DNA from 3 places in the [Rhizobium] kunmingense genome. Region 3 is predicted to be linked to each of the others. Evidence: predicted binding sites of a transcription regulator. Region 3 holds the regulator's gene; each other region holds the start of a gene.
The links. Region 3 encodes LexA, which represses DNA repair genes until DNA is damaged. Its sites were predicted from a motif close to TGTTCNNNNTGTGTTCNG; they were not measured.
Positions count from the first base shown of each region.

Region 1 (5,359 bases), 2.1 Mb from region 3:
TGCCGTTTTTCAATTGCCTGTTTTGCCCCTGCCTGCCGAAACCGGTGACCATTCCCTAGAGGCGTGGCAGAGCATTTTTCTGTCATGATTTTATCCACGGCAATGCTCTCGCTCTCATTTGCCGCTGGCCGCTACCCGCTACCCCGGGCGCATGGCGTCAGCAGGACTACCGACGATCACCACATGATCGATGGCGCGGCTTTTTCCGGCATGGCTATAGAGACCACACCACCGAACTTGGCTCGGCGACAGCTCCCCGACTGACGCCTGTCAAGGGCTCGTACACCGGCGAAACGAGATTGCGCGAAAAACGGAAACCGAGGCTATTTCTTTGCCTCTTTTCTGCAGGACGGGAACAAGTCCCCTCGCTTAGCGATTGATCGCGCCCTATTTTCCGATCAGACCTCACATGATCACAGGGCTTAGGGAGAAAATGACGATGTCGGACGACAACACGGGCAACCAACAGGCCAAGAAACCTGGCCGCGGCCGGATCTATTCCTCGATCACCGAGACGATCGGCGACACGCCGCTTGTCAGCCTCGACAAGCTGGCGAAGGAAAAGGGCGTGAAGGCCAGGATCCTCGCTAAGCTGGAATTCTTCAACCCGATCGCCTCGGTCAAGGACCGAATCGGCGTGGCGATGATCGAAAGTCTCGAGGCGCAAGGCAAGATCGCACCGGGCAAGACCACGCTGGTTGAGCCGACCTCCGGCAATACCGGCATCGCGCTTGCCTTCGCCGCCGCCGCCAAGGGCTACAAGCTGATCCTGACCATGCCCGAAACGATGTCGATCGAGCGCCGCAAGATGCTGGCGCTGCTCGGTGCCGAGCTGGTGTTGACCGAAGGTCCGAAGGGCATGAAGGGCGCGATCGCCAAGGCCGAGGAACTCGCAGCAACGCTTCCCGACGCGATCATTCCGCAGCAATTCGAAAATCCGGCCAACCCCGAGATCCACCGCAAGACGACCGCCGAAGAAATCTGGAACGACACGGACGGCAAGGTCGACATTTTCATTGCCGGTATCGGCACCGGCGGCACGATCACCGGCGTCGGTCAGGTCTTGAAGGGCCGTAACCCCGAGCTCAAGGTCATCGCCGTCGAGCCGAAAGAATCCCCGGTGCTTTCCGGCGGCGAACCCGGCCCTCACAAGATCCAGGGCATCGGCGCCGGATTTGCGCCGAAAATCCTCGATACGCATATCTATGACGAAGTCGTCACCGTCGCGAGCGCCGATGCATTGGAAACCGCACGCCATGTCGCAAGACTGGAGGGCGTTCCCGTCGGCATTTCCTCAGGTGCGGCACTCAAGGCCGCAATCGAGATCGGCAGCCGCGACGAAAACGCCGGCAAGACAATCGTGGTGATCATTCCCTCGTTTGCGGAGCGCTACCTTTCCACGGCGCTTTTCGAAGGCCTCGGCGAATAGGCAACCATCATGCCGCCGCGATGGCGAGCCGCTCGCTCGCCATCCGGTATGAGATCGCCTCGGCCAGATGCAGGCGGCCGACCGTCTGCTGGCCGTCGAGATCGGCCAGGGTGCGCGCCACCCTCAGCACCCGATGATAGCCACGGGCGGAGAATCTCAGCTTCTCCGCCGCGTCCCTCAGCAATTGCAGGCCAGACGGATCAGGTGCGGCCACCTGTTCGATCAGAGATGTCGAGCAGCGCGCATTGGTGAGCGGACCACGCAGGCCGGCCGTCTCATAGCGGTCCTGCTGCAGCTCCCTTGCGGCAAGGACCCGCTTTGCCACATCCGCACTCGTCTCTGCCGGCGCCGGACGAATGAGGTCGGAGGCGGAGACCGCCGGCACGTCGATACGGATATCGATCCGGTCCATCAGCGGCGCCGAGATACGCCCCTGATACTCGGCAGCGCAGCGTGGCCCGCGGGCGCAGGCGTGACCCGGCTCGCCCGCCATGCCGCAGCGGCACGGGTTCATCGCCGCTATGAGCTGGATGTTGGCCGGATAGGATACCCGGTGATTGGCACGGGCGATGACGCATTCGCCCGTTTCCAGCGGCTGCCGCAATGCATCGAGAACCTGCGGTGAAAATTCCGGAAACTCGTCGAGGAACAGCACGCCATGATGAGCAAGCGACGCCTCGCCGGGCCGTGCCCGGAAACCACCGCCCACGAGTGCCGCCATGGTCGCCGAATGATGCGGCGTGCGATAAGGGCGCCGGTCGGAAAGCTTGCCACCCGAAAGTTGTCCGGCTATCGAGTGGATCATCGACACTTCGAGCAGTTCGGCGGCCGAAAGCGGTGGCAGGATGGACGGAAGACGGGCCGCCAGCATGGATTTTCCCGACCCGGGCGGACCGACGTAAAGCAGATTGTGACCGCCTGCCGCCGCCACTTCGAGCGCCCGCTTGGCACTTTCCTGTCCCTTGATCTCGGCCAGATCCGGCAGGTTGGCCGGTGCTGCGCGAATGGCCGGGTGCGGTCGCGATATCACCTGCGTGCCGCGGAAATGGTTGGCGAGCGCGATCAGGCTGCGTGGCGCGACAATCTCGACATCCGGCCCGGCCCAGGCCGCCTCCGGTCCGCTGTCCGCCGGGCAGATCAGCCCCTTGCCGAGCGCATTGGCGCTGATTGCCGCCGGCAACGCCCCGGCCACAGGCGCCAACGTGCCGTCGAGATTGAGTTCGCCGATGACGACATGATCGGCCACCGCATCGCCGGGAATGGCACCAAGCGCCGCCATCAGGCCGAGCGCGATCGGGAGGTCGAAATGCGAGCCCTCCTTCGGCAGATCCGCCGGCGCCAGATTGATCGTCACCTTCTTGTGCGGCACCGCAAGGCCCGAAGCGTGCAAAGCTGCCTGCACCCGCTCGCGGCTTTCGGCCACCGCCTTGTCCGGCAGGCCGACAATATGCATGCCGACCTTGCCAGGTCCGATCATGACCTGCACGTCGACCGGAACTCCATCAATGCCCTGGAATGCAACCGTACTGACGCGTGAAACCATGCGATCCGCTCCCCGATATCATTTCAGGATGCCGGCTTTCTGCCGATTTACGAGAAACGTCCCTTCGCGCCAGCACAACCATAAGCTGACACAGGCCTGAAATTAAAACAAGAACAAAAATCGAACAAACGGAACAAAAAAACGGGCGCCTCGGCGCCCGTCTATTGGTCCAGATGCGACAAGCATCAGTTCTTCGCTTCGATCGCGTCCCACATCAGGCTCGCGACATCGGCACCGCCGAATTTCTTTACTTCTCGGATGCCGGTCGGCGACGTCACGTTGATTTCGGTCATGTAGTCGCCGATGACGTCGATGCCGACGAAGATGAAACCGCGTTCGCGCAGGGCCGGTCCGATGCGGGCGCAGATTTCCTTTTCGCGCGTCGTCAGTTCGGTCGGCTCGGCGCGACCGCCGACGTGCATGTTGGAGCGGCTGTCGGTTTCGGCCGGAACGCGGTTGATCGCGCCGACGGGCTCGCCGTCGACGAGCAGGATGCGCTTGTCGCCCTTGCGCACGTCCGGCAGATAGGCCTGGGCGATATAGGGCTCGCCGCGATACATCTGGCCGAACATTTCCAGAAGCGAGGTGAAGTTGCGGTCGTCGCGGGTGGAATGGAAGACCCCGGCGCCGCCATTGCCATAGAGCGGCTTGAGGATGATGTCGCCCATTTCCTGGCGGAAGGCGGCGATCTCGGTCGGGTCACGCGAGATCAGCGTTGCCGGCATCAGGTCGGCGAATTCCGTGACGAAGATCTTTTCCGGCGAGTTGCGCACCCAGGCCGGATCGTTGACGACAAGCGTCTTGGGGTGGATGCGTTCCAGAAGATGCGTCGAGGTGATGTAGCCCATGTCGAAGGGCGGGTCTTGGCGCAACAGCACGACGTCCATCTGCGACATGTCCACCCGCTGCTTTTCGCCCAGCGTGAAATGATCGCCGTTGATATCGCGCACCTGCAGCGGCTCGACGGCTGCAAAGATCTTGCCATCGCGCATGGTCAGCCGGTCCGGCGTATAGTGGAACAGCTCATAGCCGCGGGATTGGGCCTCCAAGGTCATTGCGAAGGTGGAATCGCCGGCAATGTTGATGCCGGAAATATGGTCCATCTGGATTGCGACCTTGCGAACATGCGCCATGAGATATGTCCCTGAGTAAGAATGCGCCTCAATTTGGGCCTGCCTGATTTAGGATGGCGATGGCCCGAAAGCAATGCGGCCGGGAACAATCCCGGCCGCATGATAAATGAAGGCCCACACGTCGCCCTTTGGCAATCTGATCTCAGCCGACCGGCTGGGCCGCCGGTGCGGACGCCCCAGCGAGATCCGACGCCGGGGCCGGCGTCTCGATCCGTCTGCCGGTCTCGGCGTTGAAGAAATGCAATCGTGACCGCTCGACCGCCACCTGCATCTGATCTCCGAGTTCGGCTTCCGAAGAGACCGCCACGGTCACCGGCTGATCGCCGATCAGGCCGTGAACGAGGCGCTGCGCTCCCAGTTCCTCGGCATATTCGGTCTTGAACGGCAGCGTGTTCGGTCCGGCTGCAACAAAGCGGACGTCCTCTGCCCGCATGCCGACGGTAACCGCGCCGGATGCCGGCGCGAAGCCGGCAAGGTCGATCATCGCCGGGCCGATCGCTAGCTTGTCGCCATGCAGCTCGCCCTTGACGAGGTTCATGGCCGGCGAGCCGATGAAGCTTGCAACAAAGGTCGAGGCCGGCCTGTGGTAAACTTCGAGCGGTGCGCCGACCTGCTCGATCTGCCCTCCGTTCAACACCACGAGGCGATCGGCGAGCGTCATCGCCTCCAGCTGGTCGTGGGTAACGTAGAGTGACGTCGTGCCGAGACGGCGCTGCAGGCGCTTGATCTCGCCGCGCATGGAAACGCGCAGCTTGGCGTCGAGGTTGGACAGCGGCTCATCGAAGAGGAAGACGGCCGGCTTGCGGACGATGGCGCGGCCCATGGCGACGCGCTGGCGCTGGCCGCCGGAAAGCGCACGCGGCTTGCGGTCGAGATACTGGGTGATCTCCAGCATGCGGGCGGCTTCCGTCACGCGCGCATCGATCTCGGCCTTCGGCGTCTTGCGGTTCTTCAGGCCGTATTCCAGGTTCTGTCGCACCGTCATATGCGGGTAAAGCGCATAGTTCTGGAATACCATGGCGATGTCGCGGTCGGCCGGTTCGGCCTTGTTGACCACCTTATCGCCAATCTTCACCGTGCCTTCCGAAATCGCCTCAAGCCCGGCCACCATGCGCAGCAGCGTGGATTTGCCACAGCCGGACGGGCCGACCAGCACGATGAATTCGCCGTCCTTGATCGCCAGGTTGATGTCCGAGACAGCCCGAACGCCGCCGGTATAGATCTTTCCGACTTTTTCGACGTCGATGGATGCCA
Region 1 covers NZ_CDRNXG010000001.1:783,064-788,422, forward strand. The annotation lists gene cysK (cysteine synthase A) at 440-1,429, shown strand; gene AC0JZ4_RS03965 (YifB family Mg chelatase-like AAA ATPase) at 1,437-2,972, opposite strand; gene gshB (glutathione synthase) at 3,158-4,105, opposite strand; gene AC0JZ4_RS03975 (sn-glycerol-3-phosphate import ATP-binding protein UgpC) at 4,248-5,359, opposite strand, start outside.
Region 1: a site for LexA is predicted at 3,082-3,099, ahead of AC0JZ4_RS03965 (YifB family Mg chelatase-like AAA ATPase). Genes of this name have one in related genera too.

Region 2 (5,359 bases), 240 kb from region 3:
CGCAACACGTAGCCACGGCCCTCATTCGACGGCAGAACGCCATCGGCAATCAGGAAGGCGGACGAGCGCAGATGGTCGGCGATGACGCGGTGGCTTGCGCTGCCCTCGGCCTTCACACCCATGACGTCCTCGATCGTGCCGATCAGCGTGCGGAACAGGTCGGTATCGAACACGCTCTGCTTGCCCTGGAGCACGCAGGCCATGCGCTCAAGCCCCATGCCGGTGTCGATGGACGGGCGCGGCAGGAGTGAACGCTCGCCCGGCGCGGTCTGTTCGAACTGCATGAAGACGAGGTTCCAGAATTCGAGGAAACGGTCGCCATCCTCTTCCGCCGAACCGGGAGGGCCACCCCAGACATTTTCGCCCTGGTCGATGAAGATTTCCGAGCAGGGGCCGCAAGGACCAGTATCGCCCATCTGCCAGAAATTGTCAGAGGTCGGGATGCGGATGATCTTGTCGTCGGAGAAACCGGCGATCTTCTTCCACAGCGTCGCAGCCTCTTCATCCTCGGAATAGACGGTCACGAGAAGCCGGTTTTTCGGCAGGTCGAAACCTTCCGTCACGAGCTTCCAGGCAAGCTCGATCGCATTCTCCTTGAAATAATCGCCGAAGGAGAAGTTGCCGAGCATCTCGAAGAAGGTCAGGTGGCGTGCGGTGTAGCCGACATTGTCGAGGTCGTTATGCTTGCCGCCGGCGCGCACGCATTTCTGCGAGGTCGTCGCCGTCGAATAAGGGCGCTTTTCCAGGCCGGTAAAGACGTTCTTGAACTGAACCATGCCGGCATTGGTGAACATCAGCGTCGGGTCGTTGCGCGGAACCAGCGGACTGGAGTCCAGGACCGTGTGGCCATTCTTCTTGAAATAGTCGAGGAAGGTCGACCGGATGTCATTCACGCCGCTCATGCTACGCCCTTTTCAACCGCAGATGCGGTAATCCCATTTGAAGTCCAGAGGCTTGTATCGCCGACATCCAAAACTGTCCAGCCGAACAGAAAACCGGCCGCACATCTTTCGATGGCGACCGGCCAGAGCAAGCGGTCAAGAAGCCCTTACAGGCCTTCCGAGTGCGGCGGAACCGCTTCGCCTCCGATTGAAAAACCGTCGAGCGACTATGCGTCGTCGTCGCCACCCTCGCCTGCATCCGGTCCGCCGTTCTGCAGGAACTTGTCGGCGATCAGGCCGGCATTCTGGCGCAGCGACGTTTCGATCTCGCGCGCCACTTCCGGATTGTCCTTCAGGAACGTCTTGGCGTTCTCGCGCCCCTGGCCGAGGCGCTGGCTGTTGTAGGAGAACCAGGCGCCGGATTTTTCCACGATTCCCGCCTTGACGCCGAGATCGACGAGTTCGCCGGTCTTGGATACGCCTTCGCCATACATGATGTCGAATTCGACCTGCTTGAAGGGAGGCGCCATCTTGTTCTTGACGACCTTGACGCGGGTCTGGTTGCCGACAACTTCCTCGCGCTCCTTGACCTGGCCGATGCGACGGATGTCGAGACGGACAGAGGCATAGAATTTCAGCGCGTTGCCGCCCGTCGTCGTTTCCGGCGAACCGAACATGACGCCGATCTTCATGCGGATCTGGTTGATGAAGATCACCATCGTTTTCGATTTGGAGATCGATGCGGTCAATTTGCGCAGCGCCTGGCTCATCAGGCGGGCCTGAAGACCCGGCAGGCTGTCGCCCATCTCGCCTTCGATTTCGGCACGCGGCGTCAGGGCTGCAACCGAGTCGACGACGAGAACGTCGACGGCGCCGGAGCGAACCAGCGTATCGGTGATTTCGAGCGCCTGTTCGCCGGTATCCGGCTGCGAGATCAGAAGGTTCTGCAGATCGACGCCAAGCTTGCGGGCATAGACCGGATCGAGCGCGTGTTCGGCGTCGACGAAGGCGCAGATGCCGCCCTTCTTCTGGGCTTCCGCAATCGTCTGCAGCGCCAGCGTCGTCTTGCCCGAGCTTTCCGGACCATAGATCTCGATGATGCGGCCCTTGGGCAGGCCGCCGATGCCGAGCGCGATATCGAGGCTGAGAGAGCCGGTCGATACCGTCTCGATCTCAACGATATTCTCGTTCGAACCAAGCTTCATGATCGATCCTTTGCCGAAGGATCTTTCAATCTGCGACAGTGCCGCTTCCAGGGCCTTACTCTTGTCCACGCCTTTTTCCTCTACGAGCCGCAATGTGTTCTGTGCCATGAGTTCCCACCTTTAGGTTATTGCCGCCGCGCAAGCAATGAAGCAGCCGATGGGAGTTTTGTACTCATTTTGTTCCTGTTTTGCAAGAGCCATTCAAGCCCTTGCAGCGAAACCGTTATTTCGCCTTCGTTCCACTCTTGTTCACGGCGGCAAGGAGCTGTGGAAACAGCGTTTCAAATCAGCCTCTTGGCCGCCTCGCAGATGCCTGCGCGAGATGTGTCGCGGCAAATGACGCGCTATTCCGAATCGAGCATTTCCCGGACGGCAACCGCAAGCTGCTTTAGCGAAAACGGCTTGGGCAGGAAGCCGAACTTGGCGTCGGCCGGCAGATTGCGGGCAAAGGCATCCTCCGCATAGCCGGAGACGAAGATGAATTTCAGGTCCGGATAGGTTTTGCGCAATTCCGTCAACAGTGTCGGGCCGTCCATTTCAGGCATGACGACGTCGGAGACGACGATATCCACCTTGCCGTCCAACTCGTCCATGATGTCGAGCGCTTCCGTGCCGGAGCCGGCCTCATGCACCGTATAGCCGCGCGTCTCAAGCATCCGCTTGCCGCCGCGACGCACCGCCTCCTCGTCCTCGACGAGCAGGACTACGGCCGATTTTCCGGTGAGATCGACGGGTTCGGCAGACGCTGTTGCCGCAAGCGCCTGGACCTTCTGGGCCGCAACTGCGGCATCCGCCAGCGCGGGCGTTGCGCTGACCGGCACGACTTCCGGCACGTGACGTGGCAGGAAGATGCGGAAGCTGGTGCCCTTGCCGAGGTCAGATTCGGGATAGAGGTAGCCGCCGGACTGCTTGACGATACCGTAGACCATCGACAGGCCGAGGCCGGTTCCCTTGCCCACTTCCTTGGTGGTGAAGAAGGGCTCGAAGATCTTGTCCATGATTTCCGGCGGAATACCGGTTCCGTTGTCGGAGACCTCGATCATCACAAGGTCTTCGCTCGGCAGATCGGCCTGATGGAACGAGCCGACGTCGTCGGCCGTCACATTGCGCGTCTTGATCAGGATCGTGCCGCCGCCCGGCATGGCATCGCGGGCGTTGACGCAGAGGTTGATCAGCACCTGTTCGAACTGCGAAAGATCGGTGCGCACTGGCCACAGGTCACGGCCGTAATCGACCTCCAGCTTGACATTGGTGCCGGAGATCAGCCGGTCGACCAGCATGCGAAGGTCGCCAACCACGTCGGTGAGGTTCAGCACCGCCGGCCGCATCGTCTGCTTGCGCGAGAAGGCAAGCAGCTGGCGCACCAGAACCGCGGCGCGGTTGGCATTGCGCTTGATCTCCATCAGATCGGCGAAGCTCGCATCCGATGGGCGTGCCTGCAACAGAAGATGGTCGGAGGACAACAGGATGGCGGTCAGCACGTTGTTGAAGTCGTGTGCGATACCGCCGGCCAGCGTGCCCACGGCATTCAGCTTCTGGGTCTGCGCCATCTGGGTTTCCAGCGCCTTCTGCTCGGTCGTCTCGACCGCATAGACGATCGCCGCCTCTTCCGGCGCCTCGTCGCTCTCGTCGATCACCGCATGCACATAGAAGCGGACATAGCGGTTTTCGTCGCCAGGATAGCGGCTCTCGATCGGGGTGATGTCCCCCTGGCGATCCTTGGCGGCGGCAAGCGCTTCCATCAGCAGGCTGCGGGCGCTGTCGTGAACGATCCGTTCCAGCTCTGCGGCACCGGTATCGACATCGTCGCGCGAGACGATGCCGGCGAACAGGCGCAGGAAGGGCGCATTGATGCGCAGGATGCGGCCATTGCCGTCGACCGAGGCGATCGCCATCGGCGTATTGTTGAAGAAACGGGTAAAGCGCATGGCCGAGGCCGACTGGTCGCCCTCGCCGCCCTTTGCGGCGCGCATCAGCACCACCGTGCGGCTGTCGCCGGGGGCGCCGTCACGCATGGCGCTGGCGCTGTGCACCAGCCGTGCCGGCAGGCTCTGGCCGTTGGCGCGGCGCAGATCTAGATCGAGCGTCTCGGTGCGCTTGTTGCCCGGGGCGGCTTGCACCGACTGGATCAGCGCCATGCCCTCGCCGGCGACAAGATCGGAAATCGTCATCGATTGCGGCGTGAATTTGGTGAGATCAAGTCCCAGCCATTCGGCAAGCGTCGCATTCAGATAGAAGATCTCGCCCTTACGGCCGGCGGAGAAGAAACCGACCGGCGCGTGATCGAGATAATCGATGGCATTCTGCAATTCGCGGAAGAAACGCTCCTGGTCGTCGCGTTCGGACGTGATGTCGGTTATTTCCCAGATATCCAGCGCCTTGGGGCCGGTCGCACCCATGATGCGGGCCTTCAGCCGGTACCAATGGGCGTCCGCGCCATTGCCGGTCGAGCGGCCAAGCGGCTGCAGCAGCCGGAATTCCTCATGCCCCTCGCGCCCGTCCCGTAGTGCTGATGTCAGGCGGTAGAGCGCCTCGGTCGATTCCCGCGTCTTGGAAAGCAGTGCTTCAAGCGACTGGACGTTATGCGCGCTCGTCGCCCCGGTCATCCGGCCATAGGCGGCATTGGCATAGATGACGCGACCCTTGGCGTCCGTGACGACGATGCCGTCGGGATGACCGGCAAGAAAACTGCGGGCCAGTTCGTCCGAGCGCGATTGCGGCATGACCTCAATCAGGCCGATCAGTGACGAAACGATGAAGAATATGCCGACCATGGCAAGAATGCCGAGAAGGCCAAGCACGAGTTCATTGTCCAGCGCCTGCTGGAACACGACGAAAGCCACCGCCACGCCGATCAGCACCAGTGCCAGAAGAATGATCCTTACGACCGTGCCGCTCCGCGCGCCCTGATTGACCAGGGGGGCTTCGTCGTTGCCGGCCTTCGGCGAACTCGTCATCAGTACCTCACGTTCCGCGGCGGGTGTGCCGTAGGGAGCGAATACGCGCATGCGCCGCCCGCGATTCTCTACTTAGCAATTTGAAGATGAAGCAAAAAGCTCCGCAACACCACAAAAGACGGGACAGGCCGGCAAGACGCCCTATCTCACTTCGCCTGGCGATAGATTTAGCCGGTGACGACAGTTCAATGGTCTTGCTTCGCCGGATAAAAAATCGTCTGTTCAAAAGCATATTTCGCATGAGGAGTTACAAAACATGGTCCCGGATTTGATGGGCGAATATGGCCCCAAAATCGTGGTGGCGGTCGTCGGTGTC
Region 2 covers NZ_CDRNXG010000001.1:3,076,656-3,082,014, forward strand. The annotation lists gene alaS (alanine--tRNA ligase) at 1-902, opposite strand, end outside; gene recA (recombinase RecA) at 1,109-2,194, opposite strand; gene cckA (cell cycle histidine kinase CckA) at 2,431-5,043, opposite strand; gene AC0JZ4_RS14895 (flagellar biosynthetic protein FliO) at 5,300-5,359, shown strand, end outside.
Region 2: a site for LexA is predicted at 2,254-2,271, ahead of recA (recombinase RecA). Genes of this name have one in related genera too.

Region 3 (5,359 bases):
GACGAGGCGGCCGAATTTTCTCTTCTTATGATGCTTTGTCCACATGCCTCTTCAACGCCCTGGAATTAGGTCGGCAGAGCGATCATTCGCCCCGATCGGAATAATTCAATTTCGCAGAACTTGCTTAAGCATTCGTTTCTCATGCCGCGATGCAAAAAGCCCGCGTCGAGAACGCGGGCTTTGAAGTCTCGGAGTTGGCAGACAAGAGCAATCAGCCCTTGAGAATGGACCGACCTGCATAAACCGCCTGCGGACCGAGCATCTCCTCGATGCGGATGAGCTGGTTGTACTTCGCCAGACGATCCGAGCGCGACAGCGAGCCGGTCTTGATCTGGCCGCAGTTGGTCGCGACCGCGAGATCGGCGATCGTGGAATCCTCGGTCTCGCCCGAGCGGTGCGACATGACGGCCGTATAAGCTGCCTTGTGCGCGGTCTCGACGGCATCGAGCGTTTCCGTCAGCGAGCCGATCTGGTTGACCTTGACGAGGATCGAGTTGGCGACGCCCATCTTGATACCGTCGCGCAGGCGCGCCGAGTTGGTGACGAAAAGGTCGTCGCCGACGAGCTGAACCGTCTTGCCGATCTTGTCCGTCAGGTACTTCCAGCCATCCCAGTCGTCTTCCGCCATGCCGTCTTCGATCGAGATGATCGGGTACTTGGCGGCGAGTTCGGCAAGGTAGTCGGCCATAGCTTCCGGCTCGAGCGTACGGCCCTCGCCTTCCATCTCGTACTTGCCGTTCTTGAAGAACTCGGTCGAGGCGCAATCGAGGCCGAGGAACACGTCCTCACCCGGCTTGTATCCGGCCTTTTCGATCGACTTGACGATGAAGTCGAGCGCTTCGGGCGCGCTCTTCAGGCCAGGTGCAAAGCCGCCTTCGTCGCCGACATTGGTGTTATGCCCCTGCGACGCCAGTTCCTTCTTCAGGACGTGGAAGATTTCCGCACCGATGCGGACCGAATCCTTCAGCGTCTCGGCGCCGACCGGCAGGATCATGAATTCCTGGAAGTCGATCGGATTGTCGGCATGCGCGCCGCCATTGATGATGTTCATCATCGGAACCGGCAGAACGTGCGCGCCGGCGCCACCGATGTAGCGATAGAGCGGCAGGCCCGACGCTTCCGCAGCGGCCTTGGCGACGGCGAGCGATACACCGAGAATGGCGTTGGCGCCGAGGCGCGACTTGTTCGGCGTGCCGTCGAGCGCGATGAGCATCTTGTCGATATGGATCTGGCTCTCGGCATCGAAACCGCCGATCGCATCGAAGATCTCGCCATTGACGGCCTCGACGGCCTTTTCGACACCCTTGCCGCCGTAACGCTTACCGCCATCACGCAGTTCGACAGCCTCATGCGCACCGGTAGACGCGCCGGACGGCACGGCTGCACGGCCCATCGAGCCGTCTTCGAGATGAACGTCGACTTCGACCGTCGGATTGCCGCGGCTGTCGAGAATTTCGCGGGCGATGATATCGGTAATAGCAGTCAAGGGTCTCTCCTCAGATTTACAGTCACTCGGTCATTGAAATGAACCATGTTCAATGACATCCGAATTACAATGCGAGCGCTCTCAACACTTTGACCGCGCTCAACCGCCGCCCGATTGCTCAGGCGGCCTTGGCGATGGCGTCAAACGCCAGAAGCTTGTCCAGAAGCCGCGGCATGTCCTTCAGGTGAACCATGTTCGGGCCATCTGACGGTGCGTTGTCGGGGTCCTCATGGGTCTCGATGAACAGGCCGGCAATACCAACGGCCACCGCCGCGCGTGCCAAAGTCTCGACGAATTCCCGCTGACCGCCGCTGGAGCCGCCCTGCCCGCCCGGCTGCTGCACCGAATGGGTGGCGTCGAAGACGACGGGCGAACCGAGCGAAGCCATGATCGGCAGCGAACGCATGTCGGACACCAGCGTGTTGTAGCCGAAGGACGCACCGCGCTCGCACAGCATGACATTGCCGTTGCCGCTTTCGAGGAATTTCGCCTGTACGTTCTTCATGTCCCAGGGGGCCAGGAACTGGCCCTTCTTGACGTTGATCGCGCGACCGGTCTTGGCGGCCGCGACGAGCAGATCCGTCTGGCGCGACAGGAAGGCAGGGATCTGCAGAATATCGACCGTCTCGGCAACGATGCTGCACTGTTCCTCGGTGTGGATGTCGGTCAGCACCGGAAATCCGAATTCCTTCTTGAGGTCGGCGAAGATTTCCATCGCATTCTCAAGCCCGATGCCGCGCTTGCCAGCGATCGACGTGCGGTTCGCCTTGTCGAAGGAGGATTTGTAGACGAGGCCGACACCGAGCTTGTCGCAAAGTTCGACAAGCGTTCCGGCGATCATGAAGGCATGCTCGCGGCTTTCCATCTGGCAGGGCCCCGCAATCAGCGACAATCGTCCGGCATTGGAAAAGACGACCTTCTTCGTGCCCTCGCCGACGGAAACTTCTGATTTGGGGGAAACTGCCATTGTCTATTCCTCGAAGCCGAACATGACGCCCTGCCCGGCTGCCGGCTGCACGAGCACACGGCCATCCCGGCGGATGAATGCGACGTCATTAGCAGCAAGGATGATCTCTGTCACGGCCAGATCGGCGGAGCGAAAAATCAGAACCTTGCCATAAAACCCCGCAGCCGACGGATCGAATTGCAAGCCGAATTCATGGTCGAGCTGCCCTTCACCGAGAACCCGGACGCGGCCATTCTCGGCAGCAAACACCAGACCCGCCTCGGTTTCTTCCGCCTCCGCGCCAAGCACCTGGACAAGCAGCGGCACAGAGGATGAGGGATCGCGCGCCGCGAGCACCACCTCCTTGAGGCCGGTTACCGAATTCGCATGGATGCGTAAGTTGCCCATATCCTGAGGGAATGAAACCACACGCTGACAGGCGAAGGCAAAGAAATCCGGAGCCGCAGCATCCGCCGCAAAGGCGAGCCTGAAGCGGCCCTCCGCCTCATCACCATCCGGAGACTTTATGACGCGCGAAAATTCCAGCACCTCGCCCGCCGATACTCCGGCTGCGACAAAGCGTTGATCATCAGCCTCGGCATCATCACTGGCCACGACCAGCGCCGAAAGCCCCTGCCTCCCACGCTTCCCCCTGAATGCGACATCACGCGCCACGAAAACATTGCCGCGCTTGGCAGCTGCACCCGCCTTGCGCCGGTCCGCCAGCGCCAGCGGCTCCAGATAGATGCCGTCATCGAGGAAGACACAGGCGTTAGACGTCCCGAACGGATGCAGGGCATCGGGCGCCACCGTAAAGCCCAGCGCCGACAACCGGCCGCGCGCCGCAGCTAGATCGCAGACCGGCAATACGAGATGATCGATTTTCTTCGCAGTCACGCATGTCCCCCAGACATTTGTTAGCTGGAAGCTAGATTGGTCAGACAACCGACAAGCGCAAGTCCCTTTAAGCGGACAAATGGATCTGCCATTTCAGAAAGTTATGAAATCTCCACCCAAATTTAAGGACTTGCGGAACACATATGGAACATATAGTGTCCGTTCTGCATTTGTTTCAAAATCCGAAGGTGCGCATCCATGCTGACTCGCAAGCAACAGGAACTGCTTCTTTTCATCCACGAGCGGATGAAGGAGTCCGGCGTACCGCCTTCCTTCGATGAAATGAAGGATGCGCTCGACCTCGCATCCAAGTCGGGTATTCACCGCCTGATCACGGCGCTGGAAGAACGCGGCTTCATTCGCCGCCTGCCGAACAGGGCGCGCGCGCTCGAAGTCATCAAGCTGCCGGAAGCCTATGTGCCAAGCCTGCAGCCGAAGCGCGGCTTCTCCCCGAGCGTCATAGAGGGAAGCCTCGGCAAGCGTCCGGTCGAGCCCGCAGCACCTGCTCGATCCGCGCCGCTTGAGGATGCCACCTCCGCAAGCGTTCCGGTCATGGGCCGCATCGCCGCCGGCGTACCGATCTCGGCAATCCAGAACAACACCCACAATGTTTCCGTTCCGATCGAGATGATCGGCACCGGCGAACATTACGCGCTCGAGGTCAAGGGCGACTCTATGATCGAGGCCGGCATTCTCGACGGCGATACCGTGATCATTCGCAACGGCAGCACCGCCAATCCAGGCGACATCGTCGTGGCACTCGTCGATGACGAGGAAGCGACGTTGAAGCGTTTCCGCCGCAAGGGGGCATCGATCGCGCTCGAAGCGGCAAACCCGGCCTATGAGACCCGCATCTTCCCGCCCGATCGCGTCAAGGTGCAGGGCAAGCTGGTCGGCCTTATTCGCCGCTATCACTGAGACCGGGCTGACTGGTCTCCGCAGCATCACCAGACGGTGACATGGCCGTATTTGTTATGGGCACGCCGCCTGCGCGTCCGGTTGCGTCATTCGTTGCTGCGCCGGCGCTCGATGGCTGCGTGGCAAAACCGTTTGCCTCGATGGCGGCTGCAAGCCATCCGGGCAGGCTCGGGTCATATCGGTTCCCTCGCCAGTCATACTGGCGATGTATGGCCCACGGTCGTTGCGTGCCGGCAAATGACGGCGTGATTTTCCAGTTCCGGTGATCATCGATGCCATGAGCGCGGTCCGGCAGCGCGATTTCCAACGCACCGGTTTTCCTGAGCGTGGCGCCTGAAAGAAGCAGGGTACCGGATCGGCATTGATCGAAACGCGCCCTGGGAGCGATGACAAGATCAGCCACATCACAGGCCGCACCGACATAACGGCCATCGTCGAGCGCAATCACGAGCATCCCTTCCTCCGGTCCGGACTTCTGGTCCGACGCATTCGGCTCGCGCAGACCTCCGGCGTTGTCGCGAACGCGGTCCTCACCGATGCGCAGGCCGCACCAGGCCTTGGCCTCGCAGGAGAAACGAGGAGCCGTCAAGGAAGCCATGCGCCGGCGCGCAGCCGCCACGAGATCGTCCGCCAACCTCTCGTCGCCCGCCCCTTCAGGGGCAACAGTCGGAGATGGCGAAGGGTGAACCGTTTGCAACGCGGCAGCCGGGTCGAGCATGACAGGCTTGATCGGCTCAGGCAGACCAAGGGCCCTCGTCCACTGGTCGAAGACGAAGGCGGATGGGCGGGTGCGATTGACCGTCACAAGGCTCCGGTCGCGATAGGCAATGAGTGTACCGTCCTCCGAGACGAGAAGGGTGGATCCGGCATGTGAGCCGCCCTGAACAAACAGCACCAAGGCGGCGATCAGAAACGGCACGCCTGCGAGCCGAAGGCGGGTCCGCAGCAAGGCCAGCAACAACATGCCGGCCACGCCGAGCGGCAGAAACAACGCCTGCTGCTGGCCGACCAGGGCATCGCCGCGCCAACCGGCAACCGTGTGCGCGATCGCGATCACCCATTCCAGTCCCTTCGCCATCAGTGCGATAAAAGGCCCATCAAGCCCCAACGGC
Region 3 covers NZ_CDRNXG010000001.1:2,833,787-2,839,145, reverse strand. The annotation lists gene AC0JZ4_RS13695 (FtsB family cell division protein) at 1-45, opposite strand, end outside; gene eno (phosphopyruvate hydratase) at 212-1,486, opposite strand; gene kdsA (3-deoxy-8-phosphooctulonate synthase) at 1,605-2,453, opposite strand; gene AC0JZ4_RS13680 (VOC family protein) at 2,457-3,329, opposite strand; gene lexA (transcriptional repressor LexA) at 3,528-4,247, shown strand; gene AC0JZ4_RS13670 (ComEC/Rec2 family competence protein) at 4,228-5,359, opposite strand, start outside.